One region of the Congregibacter litoralis KT71 genome, then DNA from elsewhere that is predicted to be linked to it. Evidence: predicted binding sites of a transcription regulator. Region 1 holds the regulator's gene; the other holds the start of a gene.
The links. Region 1 encodes PhoB, which activates phosphate uptake and scavenging genes when phosphate is short. Its sites were predicted from a motif close to TGTCATAAANNTGTAACA; they were not measured.
Positions count from the first base shown of each region.

Region 1 (5,551 bases):
GCCTTCAGTGATGAAGAGTTGGCGGCGTTTCTCAAACGGGTGGTTGATCGCCTGGACGTAGACAGCGTTCCGGAGTTGGTTGCTGAGCCTAAGCTCGATGGCATTGCGGTCAGTCTTATTTATCGCGAGGGACTTCTGGAGCGAGCCGCGACCCGCGGCGACGGCACCTATGGGGAGGACATCACGCTCAACGTGCGCACCATCCGCTCCGTGCCCCTGAAGCTTCGGGGAGCGAGCTGCCCCGCGCTTGTGGAGATCCGCGGTGAGATCTTTATGCCTCGCGCAGGCTTCGAGGCGTTTAATGAGCATGCCCGGCGCCATGGCGAAAAACCCTTTGTGAATCCGCGGAACGCGGCGGCGGGGTCCCTGCGCCAGCTGGATTCAAAAATCACCGCGAGGCGGCCCCTGGAGTTTTGCGCCTATGCATCGGGCCAGCATCCCGAAGAGGGCTGGCCGGGATCGCACTGGGATGTATTGCAGCTGTTTGCGAGCTGGGGGGTTCCCATCAGTCGCTATGCCGAACGTCTGTCGGGTCTGGATGACTGTATCGACTATTTCCATCGCCTGGGGGACGAGCGGGATGCCCTGAGCTTTGACATTGATGGCATCGTGTACAAGGTGAATGACTTTGCGGCGCAGCGTGAGCTGGGCTTTGTCGCCCGGGCTCCCCGTTGGTCCATTGCGCGAAAATTTCCCGCTCAGGAGGCGGTGACGAAAGTGACCGGTGTTGAGTTTCAGGTGGGCCGGACCGGCGCGATCACACCGGTAGCAAGACTGGAGCCGGTATTTGTCGGGGGCGTTACCGTCAGCAACGCCACGCTGCATAACATGGATGAAATTGCGCGCCTGAACCTTCACCACGGTGACAGCGTGGTTGTGCGGCGTGCCGGTGACGTGATTCCCCAGGTGGTGTCGGTGATCGCGGAGCGGCGAGAGGAGTCTTCTGCGCCCATTGATGCACCTCCCAGCTGTCCCGTATGCCAGTCGCCTGTGGAACGCGTGGCAGGCGAAGCTACCCTGCGCTGTACCGGTGGACTGGTTTGCGCGGCGCAGTTGAAGGCGGCCGTGCGTCATTTCGCCAGTCGACGGGCTATGGATATCGACGGCCTGGGTGAAAAGATCGTTGAGCAACTCGTGGACCGGGGATTGGTGCGGGATGTAGCGGACCTCTTCAAACTTGAGCAGGGAGCTTTATTGTCCCTGGAGCGCATGGGTGAGAAGTCCGCGGCCAAACTGTTAGCGGCGATTGATGCCAGTCGACAGACCACGCTCCCGCGTTTCATTTTTGCTCTGGGTGTCCGCGAGGTGGGAGAAGCCACGGCCCTTGCCCTGGCCAATCACTTTGGCACGCTCGAAGCCCTCAGCGGCGCGGATCTCGACGATTTGCTGGAGGTGCCCGACGTCGGTCCTGTGGTCGCCGAGCATGTGCACGGGTTTTTTCGCGCGGATGCCAATCTGGGCGTGTTGCGGCGACTCCTCGAGGCGGGGATTGCCTGGCCTGCCGTTGCCGTGGCCCCGGAGGTCGGCGGCGCTCTCGACGGCCAGGTGTGGGTGGTCAGTGGCAAGCTTGAGAGCCAGTCCCGTGATGAGGCCGAGGCAGCGTTGCGGGCTCTGGGTGCTCGCACTGCCAAATCCGTGTCGGGGAAGACGACGGTGCTTCTCGCCGGACCGGGAGCCGGTAGCAAGCTGAGCAAAGCAGAATCCCTCGGGGTTGAGGTGATCAGCGAAGCGGAGTTTCTGACCCGCCTGGAGGCGGCGGCTCCATGACAGCGTCCGCCGGGGCATCGTCGTATCTCATCATGACCCTGGTGCTGCTTTTCCTCGTCAGTGCCTGCGCGACCTCTCCACCGGCGGATGTTGACAATATCTGCAACATTTTTGATGACAAGCGGGGCTGGTACGATGATGCGCGGGACGCAGAAAAGGCCTGGGGTAGTACCATCGCCGTGATGATGGCCATCATCCATCAGGAGTCGCGGTTTGTTGCCAACGCCAAGCCGCCTCGGAAGAAGATCCTCGGCTTTATACCCGGCCCCCGTCCCTCGGACTCTTACGGCTACAGTCAGGCCCTGGCGTCTACCTGGGAGGGCTATAAGCGCTCCGCCGGTCGTTACGGTGCAGACCGAGATGATTTTGGCGATGCCATTGATTTTGTCGGCTGGTACAACAATCAGTCGTTTCGCCGAAACGGCATCCAGAAAAACGACGCTTACCGGCTGTACCTTGCTTACCACGAGGGTCACGGGGGTTATGAGCGCGGCACCTATCGCTCCAAGGACTGGCTCCTTGGTGTCGCCCGCAAAGTGTCAGACCGATCTATACGCTACGAGCGGCAGCTCGGGGCTTGTCGGGAGCGTCTGGAGGAGGATAGAGGGTGGTTTCCCTGGTTTTGATTGTGACGTTTTTGTGTCCAAAAAGACCGTGTCTGTCATCTTTGTGTCATCTGCGGGTTGCAAGATTCACCGCTTCAGCAGGCCTGCGGGAGAACAGGGATGAGTGAGCGAACGGTACTGGTGGTGGATGATGAGTTTGCGATTCGCGACATGTTGCGCATGGCGCTGGAAATCGTCGATTACCGCTGCCTTGAGGCGGATAACATTCAGGATGCTCACGCCATTGTTGTCGATCAACGGCCGGATATTGTGCTCCTGGACTGGATGCTGCCGGGAGGCAGCGGTATTGAACTGCTGCGGCGGCTCAAGCGCGACGATACGACGCAGGAGATACCCGTGATCATGCTGACGGCAAAAACCGCCGAGGACAATGTGATTCAGGGCCTTGAAGTCGGCGCGGATGACTACATCACCAAGCCCTTCGCGCCCCGGGAACTCATCGCCCGCATCAAGGCGCTCCTGCGACGCTCCGGGGTGGGTGAGAGCGCTGATCGTATGCAGGTCTCCGAACTGGTACTCGATGGCAAAAGCCGGCGGGTGTACCTCGCTGATGAACCCCTGGATATGGGGCCCACGGAATTCAATCTACTGCAGTTTTTTATGTCCCACCCCGAGCGCGCCTACAGTCGCAATCAGATGCTCGATCAGGTGTGGGGTGCAAACGTTTATGTCGAGGAGCGCACCGTGGACGTGCATATCCGCCGCTTGCGCAAGGCCCTGCAGGTAGAGGGCAAGGACTATAGCGGTCTGATTCAGACCGTGCGGGGCACGGGCTATCGCTTCTCTTCCCGGGGAGTACCCGCCGGTTGAGTCTCGCGGGCAGCTGGCGTGCTGAATTACGGAAGCTGCTGCTGGTTCTGGCCGCCTCGGGCGTCCTTGGCTGGGTTACGGGCTACACCCTCGAGATGCTGTGCATCGGGCTCAGCGTGCTCTCCGGTATCTGGCTCTGGCAACTCTGGCTCATGCGTCGGTGGCTTCAGGACCCTGATCAGCCGCCACCGGAGAGTGGAGGCATCTGGGGTCTCGTCTATGACACCATCTACGGTCTGCAACGGGAAAACCGTGAGGCCCGTGGTCGCCTCCAGTCCACCGTTGACTACCTGAGAAGTTCCTTCGCGTCCATGCGCGATGGCGTGCTGATCCTCACTCAGAGTGGCGCCATCGAGTGGTCTAACGACGCCGCGGAAGGTCTTCTGGGGCTTCAGTACCCCCGGGATCGCGGCCAGCCGGTCTTGAACCTCCTCCGCTGGCCGGCGTTTCACGATTACTTTTTAAATGGCGATTTCCAGCAGCCCCTGCAAATCCCTAACGACCGCAATAGTCGGCAGATATTGCAGGTTGAGATCACGACCTTTGCCGGCGGAGACTTTCTGCTGTTTTTCCGCGACGTGACCCGGGTCGTGCAGATGGAGCAGATGCGTCGGGACTTCGTAGGCAATGTGTCCCATGAGCTGAGAACGCCCCTGACGGTGTTCAAGGGATATCTGGACACCTTGGTCTCCAGCGAGTTGTTCGAGGATCCGCGCTTTCAGAAAGCTGCAGCGCAAATGGATATGCAGGTTCAGCGAATGGAGAACCTCCTGACGGACCTGCTGTGGCTCAGTCGCATCGAAACCGTGAGCGAGGATCGTGAGACGGAAGACGTCAACATGGTTGCCATGCTTGAAGAGCTTCGCGAGGAGCTACGCTCCAGCCACCCCGATCGTCTCGTAGTTTTGGAAGTGGAGACCCAGGACACGGTGAAGGGCAACTATCGCGAGCTCCGCAGTGCTGTGTCCAACCTGGTCATCAATGCACTCAAGTACAGCGAAGATGACAAGCCTGTGCGTGTCAGCTGGGTTCACGGCAATGGCGCGCTGGTGTTGAATGTTGTGGATGCCGGCGTTGGTATCGAGGAGGAGCACATCGCGAGAATCACCGAGCGTTTTTACCGCGTCGACGAAAGTCGCAATGCGCGCACCGGTGGTACGGGGCTGGGTCTGGCCATTGTAAAGCACGTTGCGGCAAGCCATCGAGCGGAGCTGATCATTGAGAGTGAACCCGGACGTGGGAGCCGCTTCGCGTTACACTTTCCGTTGTGAAATACCGCTTTCGTCTCTCCTTTGCCCTGGCGCTGTACGCCTGTTTTGGGGCCCCACTACAAGCTGCTGAGCCCCTCTCCGGCAAGGTGGTCAGTACGGGTTCCGACACCATGGGGTCTCTTACTTCTATTTGGGCAGAGATGTTGACGGCGCGGCACTCCGGTGTGTCGGCGCAGGTCCGTGCCATTGGGTCCGGGGCAGCGCCCACGGCGCTGGTTCAGGGCACGGCGAATATCGGTCCCATGAGCCGGCCCATGTCTCCCGAGGAGCTCAGCGCATTTACGCGAAAATATGGATATCCACCCACGGCGGTGCCTGTCGCCCAGGACGCCTTGGCGGTTTTCGTGCATAGAGACAACCCCCTGGATAGCATCACCACAGCGCAACTGGATGCGGTGTTTTCCGCGACGCGGCGCTGCGGATATCCTCAGGCCATTCGCTCCTGGGGTGAATTGGGCCTGGGAGCGCCATGGAATCAGCGCGTGATCAGTGCCTATGGTAGAAGCGCCGCATCGGGTACCTACAGTGTTTTTCGTCGCCAGGTGCTGTGTACCGGAGATTTTGCGACGCAGCTGAATCGCCTGGTGGGTTCTTCAGCCGTCGTACGTGCCGTAGCCACGGATGCCTATGGCATCGGCTACGCGAGTGCGGGCTTTCTCAATGCGAGTGTTAAACGACTGCGCGTTCTCGACAGCGGCGGGGTGGATGAGGCGGTGCTCGCCCGACGTCTGTTTGTTTACATCAATCGCCCACCGGACGCGCCCGTGGACGCGCTGACCGCGGCTTTTCTGGAAATTGTTTTCAGCACCGAAGGACAGCGTGAAGTGGCCCGCCTGGGCTATGGGGCGCTGCCCCTTGCGGAGCGCGGGGAGCTGCGTGTCCGCCTGGGTTTGTCCCGTGACTGAGACCCCATTCAGAATTGCCGCTCGGCGGCGCGCCCGGGATCGTATGGCCACGGTGGCTATCGCTGCCGCCGGTGGCGCTGTGATCATCATGATTCTCCTGATTCTGGCTTATCTCTTGTACGTGGCCATGCCCCTTGCGAGTGTCACCAGGATCGAGGCTGTGTCCACGGAA
Region 1 covers NZ_CM002299.1:1,944,193-1,949,743, forward strand. The annotation lists gene ligA (NAD-dependent DNA ligase LigA) at 1-1,767, shown strand, start outside; gene KT71_RS08950 (transglycosylase SLT domain-containing protein) at 1,764-2,393, shown strand; gene phoB (phosphate regulon transcriptional regulator PhoB) at 2,493-3,203, shown strand; gene phoR (phosphate regulon sensor histidine kinase PhoR) at 3,200-4,474, shown strand; gene KT71_RS08965 (PstS family phosphate ABC transporter substrate-binding protein) at 4,471-5,379, shown strand; gene KT71_RS08970 (ABC transporter permease subunit) at 5,372-5,551, shown strand, end outside.

Region 2 (5,551 bases), 1.3 Mb from region 1:
GACCGCCTATGGCGAGCAGGAGCGTGAGCTCTTCGCCATGCTGGGGCAGCTGGTTGCCGCCGCGCTTTTGCGCGTGGTGGAGTTTCAGCGGGTAGATCAGCTGACGCTCCTCAATCCCGTTACGGAGGTGGGCAATCTGCGTGCCTTTCGACGGGACATGTTGCGCGAAATCTACTGGGCGCGACGGGTTAATCACCCCATGACTCTCCTGTACATTTCCCTGGACGAGCTGGCGGACATCTGCAAAAACTATGGCGAGGTCGCCTGCCACTTTGTCCAGCGACGCGTTTCGCAGCGCCTCTGTTCCGAGCTTCGGGCCACGGATTACATCGCCCATATCTCCGCGACGCACTTCGCGGTTCTTCTTCCCGCCTGCAACGAACCCCACGCCCACGATATCGGTGAGCGAATGCGTCAGGACATCGACGAGTTTGCCATTGATGACGGTCGCGGCGCGGTGCTTCATGTCGCTCTAAGTATTGGTCTCGTCTGTTGGGAGCCCTCGCGACATCCCGTGGAATCCAGCGAGCGCCTGGCGACACAAATGGAGTCGGAGGCAGAAGGGGCGATGCAGAAGGCTGAGCGCGCTGGCGGCAATCGAATTTCCGTGGCCAGGCTCGGCCTGTTGATGCTCTAGCGATGGACGGTTTACGTCAGTTACTGGCGAACAACGAGGACTGGGCAAGGCGGGTCAGTGCGGACAATCCGGAATTTTTCCCTGAGCTGGCGAGCCAGCAGTCGCCGCGCTATCTCTGGATTGGCTGCTCGGATAGCCGCGTGCCGGCAAATGAGATCGTGGGGCTGAAGCCCGGCGAGGTTTTTGTCCATAGAAACGTCGGTAATGTGGTTGCCCATGGTGACTTAAACTGCCTGTCCGTGCTGCAATACGCCGTGGATATTCTTCAGGTTTCCCATGTAGTCGTCGTGGGCCATTACGGCTGTGGGGGAGTTGCTGCGGTACTGGATCCCAAACCCCGGGGTCTTATCGATAACTGGCTCAAGCATATTGAGGACGTTGCCATTGAGCAGCGAAGTGCTCTTGAGGCGGAGCCTGACGAAGCCACGCGAGTCAATATGCTCTGCGAAATGAATGTCCGGCGCCAGGTGGAGAACGTAGTGCGAACGTCTGTCGTTCAAGCTGCCTGGAGTCGTGGTCAGGCTCTGGGTATCCACGGCTGGATTTACAGCCTGCGTGACGGCTTGCTCAATGACCTCAAGTGCAGTCGCTTTGAGCCTGGGTATTCCGCAGACAGGGAGCTTTAGCAACAGCCACCTCTGCTCGGATGGGCGCTCCGTGATAAACTGACGCGCCAGAAAACAACGACTACCGAGGAACAAACATGGCTGAGCAAAAAGCCACCAACGTCCATTGGCACGAAGGGGACATCACCCGGGATCATCGCGCCAAGATTCTGGGCCATCGCGGCGCCACCATCTGGTTTACGGGCCTCTCGGGCAGTGGCAAGAGCACCGTGGCGGTGGAACTCGAAGGCGTGCTCCATGAGCATGGTGTTCTGGCCTACCGTCTGGACGGCGATAACGTTCGCATGGGTATCAACAAGAATCTCGGCTTTTCCGCCGAAGACCGTACAGAAAACATTCGCCGCATCGGCGAAGTCGCCAAGCTGTTTGCCGATAGTGGCGTTATAGCCCTGTCCAGCTTCATCAGTCCCTATGTTGCGGACCGCGATGCCGTGCGAGAGCTCCACGCGGCGGCAGGCATCGATTTTATTGAGGTATTCGTCGATTGCTCTCTGGAAGCGGCCGAAAGCCGTGATCCCAAGGGCCTTTACAAAAAAGCTCGCGCGGGGGAGATCAAGAACTTCACGGGCATTGATGATCCCTATGAAGCGCCGCCCGCCGCGGAGATTCACCTGCACTCCGACGAGCAGAGTCTGGACGAGGAAGTCGCCCGGATTCTGCAGGAACTCCGCGGACGCGGCATTATCCCTGACTGAATTACCGGGGTGGCCAGTGCCCACAACGCCCGGGCACTGGTCCTCAGACAACCGCCCTCCGCCATTGTGCTGCTAAAAAAGGATAGTTAAATGATTAAGCCCCACGGTTCCCGGGAACTGCATCCGCTCTACGTATACGACGACAAGGCGCGTAGCGCCCTTCTGACAGAAGCGGAATCCCTGCCATCTATGCTGCTGAACTCGGCCGCCGCAGCCAATGCCGTCATGCTGGGCGCCGGATATTTCAATCCGCTGCCGGGCTATATGACCCTTGGGGATGCGCTATCCGTGGCGGAGCGCCTCCGGACGGAGTCCGGCATCTTCTGGCCCGTGCCCATCCTCAATGTGACCCATGATCAGGATATCGAGGCGGGTACCCGCATTGCCCTGAGAGACCCCAATGTCGAAGGGAATCCGGTACTCGCGGTGATGGACGTCACCGCTGTGGAGGAGGCAAGCGAGGAACAGTTAAAGCACATTGCGAGCAATGTGTTCCGAACCCTTGATCCCGAGCACCCCGGCGTCGCCACGTTTATGAGCCTGGGTAATCGCGTGGTATCCGGTCCCATTCAAGTGCTGAATTTCTCCTACTTCGCCACGGACTTTCCCGATACCTTTCGTACCGCCGTTGATATTCGCGCCGAAATTGCCGAGCGGGGCTGGGAAAAAGTCGTCGCCTTCCAGACACGAAATCCCATGCACCGGGCCCACGAAGAGCTCTGTCGTATGGCGATGAACGATCTGGGTGCCGACGGTATTTTGATCCATATGCTCCTGGGTAAGCTCAAGCCCGGTGATATTCCCGCCGATGTCCGGGACGCCTCCATACGCAAGATGGTCGAGGTGTACTTCCCCCCGAACACGGTAATGGTCACGGGCTATGGTTTCGATATGCTGTATGCGGGGCCCCGGGAAGCCGTGCTCCATGCAGTGTTTCGCCAAAACTGTGGCTGCAGCCATTTGATTGTCGGGCGGGATCATGCCGGCGTGGGTGACTACTACGGAGGCTTCGACGCGCAGACGGTCTTCGACGAGGAGGTTCCCGAGGGCGCGCTGGAGATTGATATCTACCGCGCAGACCACACGGCCTATAGTCGCAAGCTGGATAAGGTTGTGATGATGCGCGACGCGCCGGATCACGAAAAAGAGGATTTTGTCCTGCTGTCGGGTACCGCTGTCAGGGAAATGCTGGGACAGGGGATCGCTCCGCCACCGGAATTCTCGCGGCCCGAGGTGGCAAAAATACTTATGGATTATTACCACAGCCAGGATTAACGCCGCCGCCGTTTTTGTGGCGAGCCTGTCATATTAGTGTCACAATTTTCACCTTCAATGGCGGCTCCCTGAGAGAGGGTCATTGAAGTCACACAACTGGTAAAGCTGGGAGCAGCGGTGACGGCGCTTTGGCAGACACGGTTGGCAAGCTTCACATCCCAGATGAACAACGGGGCTGTGACGGCGTTCCGCTATTTTTCCCGGCCGACCATATTTTCCCGCCTCAAAAAAGGCGCGGTTGTGCTGCTCTGCCTGTGGATTGCCCTATCCCTGTGGACCGGACTCTGGAGCTTTTTTCCCGAGGCGAAACCTCTGCCTCAGACAGAGGTCATTAACCCGGTAACGAGTGGATCGTCGGGGGGGACGAGGACATCGGTAGACATTGAGGCCCTCGCAGCTGCGCACCTCTTCGGAGAGCCCGGGACCGTCGTCAGTCCCGAAGCGCTGGCAGCGGCGACCGGTCGGGCTCCTGCCATGAGTGAGTCCGAGGCAAGTGTGGCCCTGGCGGGCATTGAGGACGGTGCCCCGGACACCCGACTTCCCCTCCTGTTGAAAGGAGTTTTGGCGGCGTCCGAGGCAGGTCTGGGGCAGGCAGTTATTGAGCATCGCAATGCCCAGGACCTTTATCAGGTCGGTGATGAGTTGCCGGTCAGTGGTGAGGTCGTACTGGCGAAGGTGCTCCCGGCGCTCGTGGTGTTGGATAACGGTGGTCGCTACGAGGTTCTGCGCCTCTTTGAGGACAGTGAGCTTTCGGCGTCTGTAGCCACTGCCTCGCGGACTCAGCCTGCGTCGACAGATGCCGGAGCGATGGACGTAACAGTAGATGCCGAGGCAGCGGAGATTGCATCCGCCTATCGCGAGCGTCTTTATCGCGATCCCCAGTCGCTGGTGGAGGTCGTCCGCGTAGCCGCCGTGCGGGAGGGTGACCAGCTTCGGGGTTATCGTGTGAGTCCGGGGAACGCGGCAGATGAGTTTTCAGCTCTGGGTTTTCAGTCGGGTGATCTGGTGACCGCTATCAATGGCATGTCCCTCACGGATCCGGCAAATACCGTGAGGCTTTACCAGGCAATGCGCTCCGCCAAGGAGGCAGTTTTCGAATTACAGCGCAAGGGAGAGTCCGTGACGCTTAACGTTGATCTTGGTGCATCCACCGTAGGGAATGGTTCGTGACTGCTTTTTTATCTCAGTGTCTCCTCCTCTGGCGCCGGAAGTGGGTCGTCGCTGCACGTCGCTCTTCAGCCATCGCTGTGCTCCTGTCTCTGTCCCTGTTATCGCTCCCGGTGCAAGTCGTGGAGGCCCAGGATTTCACCGTCAATCTGAAAGAGACAGATATTCAGGAGCTCATCAAGTTTGTTTCCGAGGCCACCGACACGACCATCGTTGTAGACCCATCGGTCAAGGGAAAGGTCAAAGTGGTCTCCTCGCGGCCCGTCAATGCCAGCGAACTGTACGATCTCTTTCTGGCGATACTCGATGTCCACGGGTATACCGCCGTGCGCTCCGGGGGCGTGGTGCGGGTTATTCAGAACAAGGATGCCCGCTCGGCATCGGTTCCCGTAGCTGATGCCGCCGGGGTAGTGGGTACCGTTAACGATGAGTACGTCACCCAGGTGTTACGTCTGGAAAATATTTCTGCTGCGAAACTGATACCGGTCCTCCGGCCCCTGGTGCCTCAGCAGGCACACATGGCGGCCTACGCACCGAGCAACGCGATTATCATTTCTGATTCCGCGTCCAACATCAGCCGTATCCAGGACATCATCGAGCGCATGGATCAGTCGGCGGTACAGGAGACCGACGTTATTGCCCTGCGCTACGCGGTAGCGGAAGACGTGGTGAGAATGCTCGAAAAGCTCAACGCCTCGGAAGCCAAGAATAACGGTGGTGAGGTCGACGTGTTGTTGGTCCCGGATAAGCGTACCAACAGCGTGCTGGTGACCGGTGACGAGCTGCAACGGGCGCGGATTCGCAGCCTGGTGGCCTATGTCGACACGCCCCTGGAGCAGACGGGCAACGTGAAGGTCATTTATCTTGAGTACGCTCAGGCAACCGCTATCGCTGAAGTCCTCACCCGGGTCATGCAGAATATCAACAAGCTCGATACCGGGGATGCCAAAGCGGCCCGCGCGTCGAGCAACACCGCGACCATCGAGGCCGATGAAGGTACTAACTCACTGATCATCACCGCCGATGCCGACGAAATGGCGGCCCTTGAATCGGTGATTACGCGTCTGGATATTCGCCGGGCTCAGGTTCTCGTGGAAGCGATTATCGTGGAGCTTGAGGTCACCGACGGTCAGGATCTGGGTCTCCAGTGG
Region 2 covers NZ_CM002299.1:3,252,736-3,258,286, reverse strand. The annotation lists gene KT71_RS14855 (GGDEF domain-containing protein) at 1-637, shown strand, start outside; gene can (carbonate dehydratase) at 640-1,263, shown strand; gene cysC (adenylyl-sulfate kinase) at 1,341-1,958, shown strand; gene sat (sulfate adenylyltransferase) at 2,049-3,233, shown strand; gene gspC (type II secretion system protein GspC) at 3,351-4,403, shown strand; gene gspD (type II secretion system secretin GspD) at 4,400-5,551, shown strand, end outside.
Region 2: gspC (type II secretion system protein GspC) is a predicted target of PhoB. The motif match lies at 3,260-3,277, and genes of this name have one in related genera.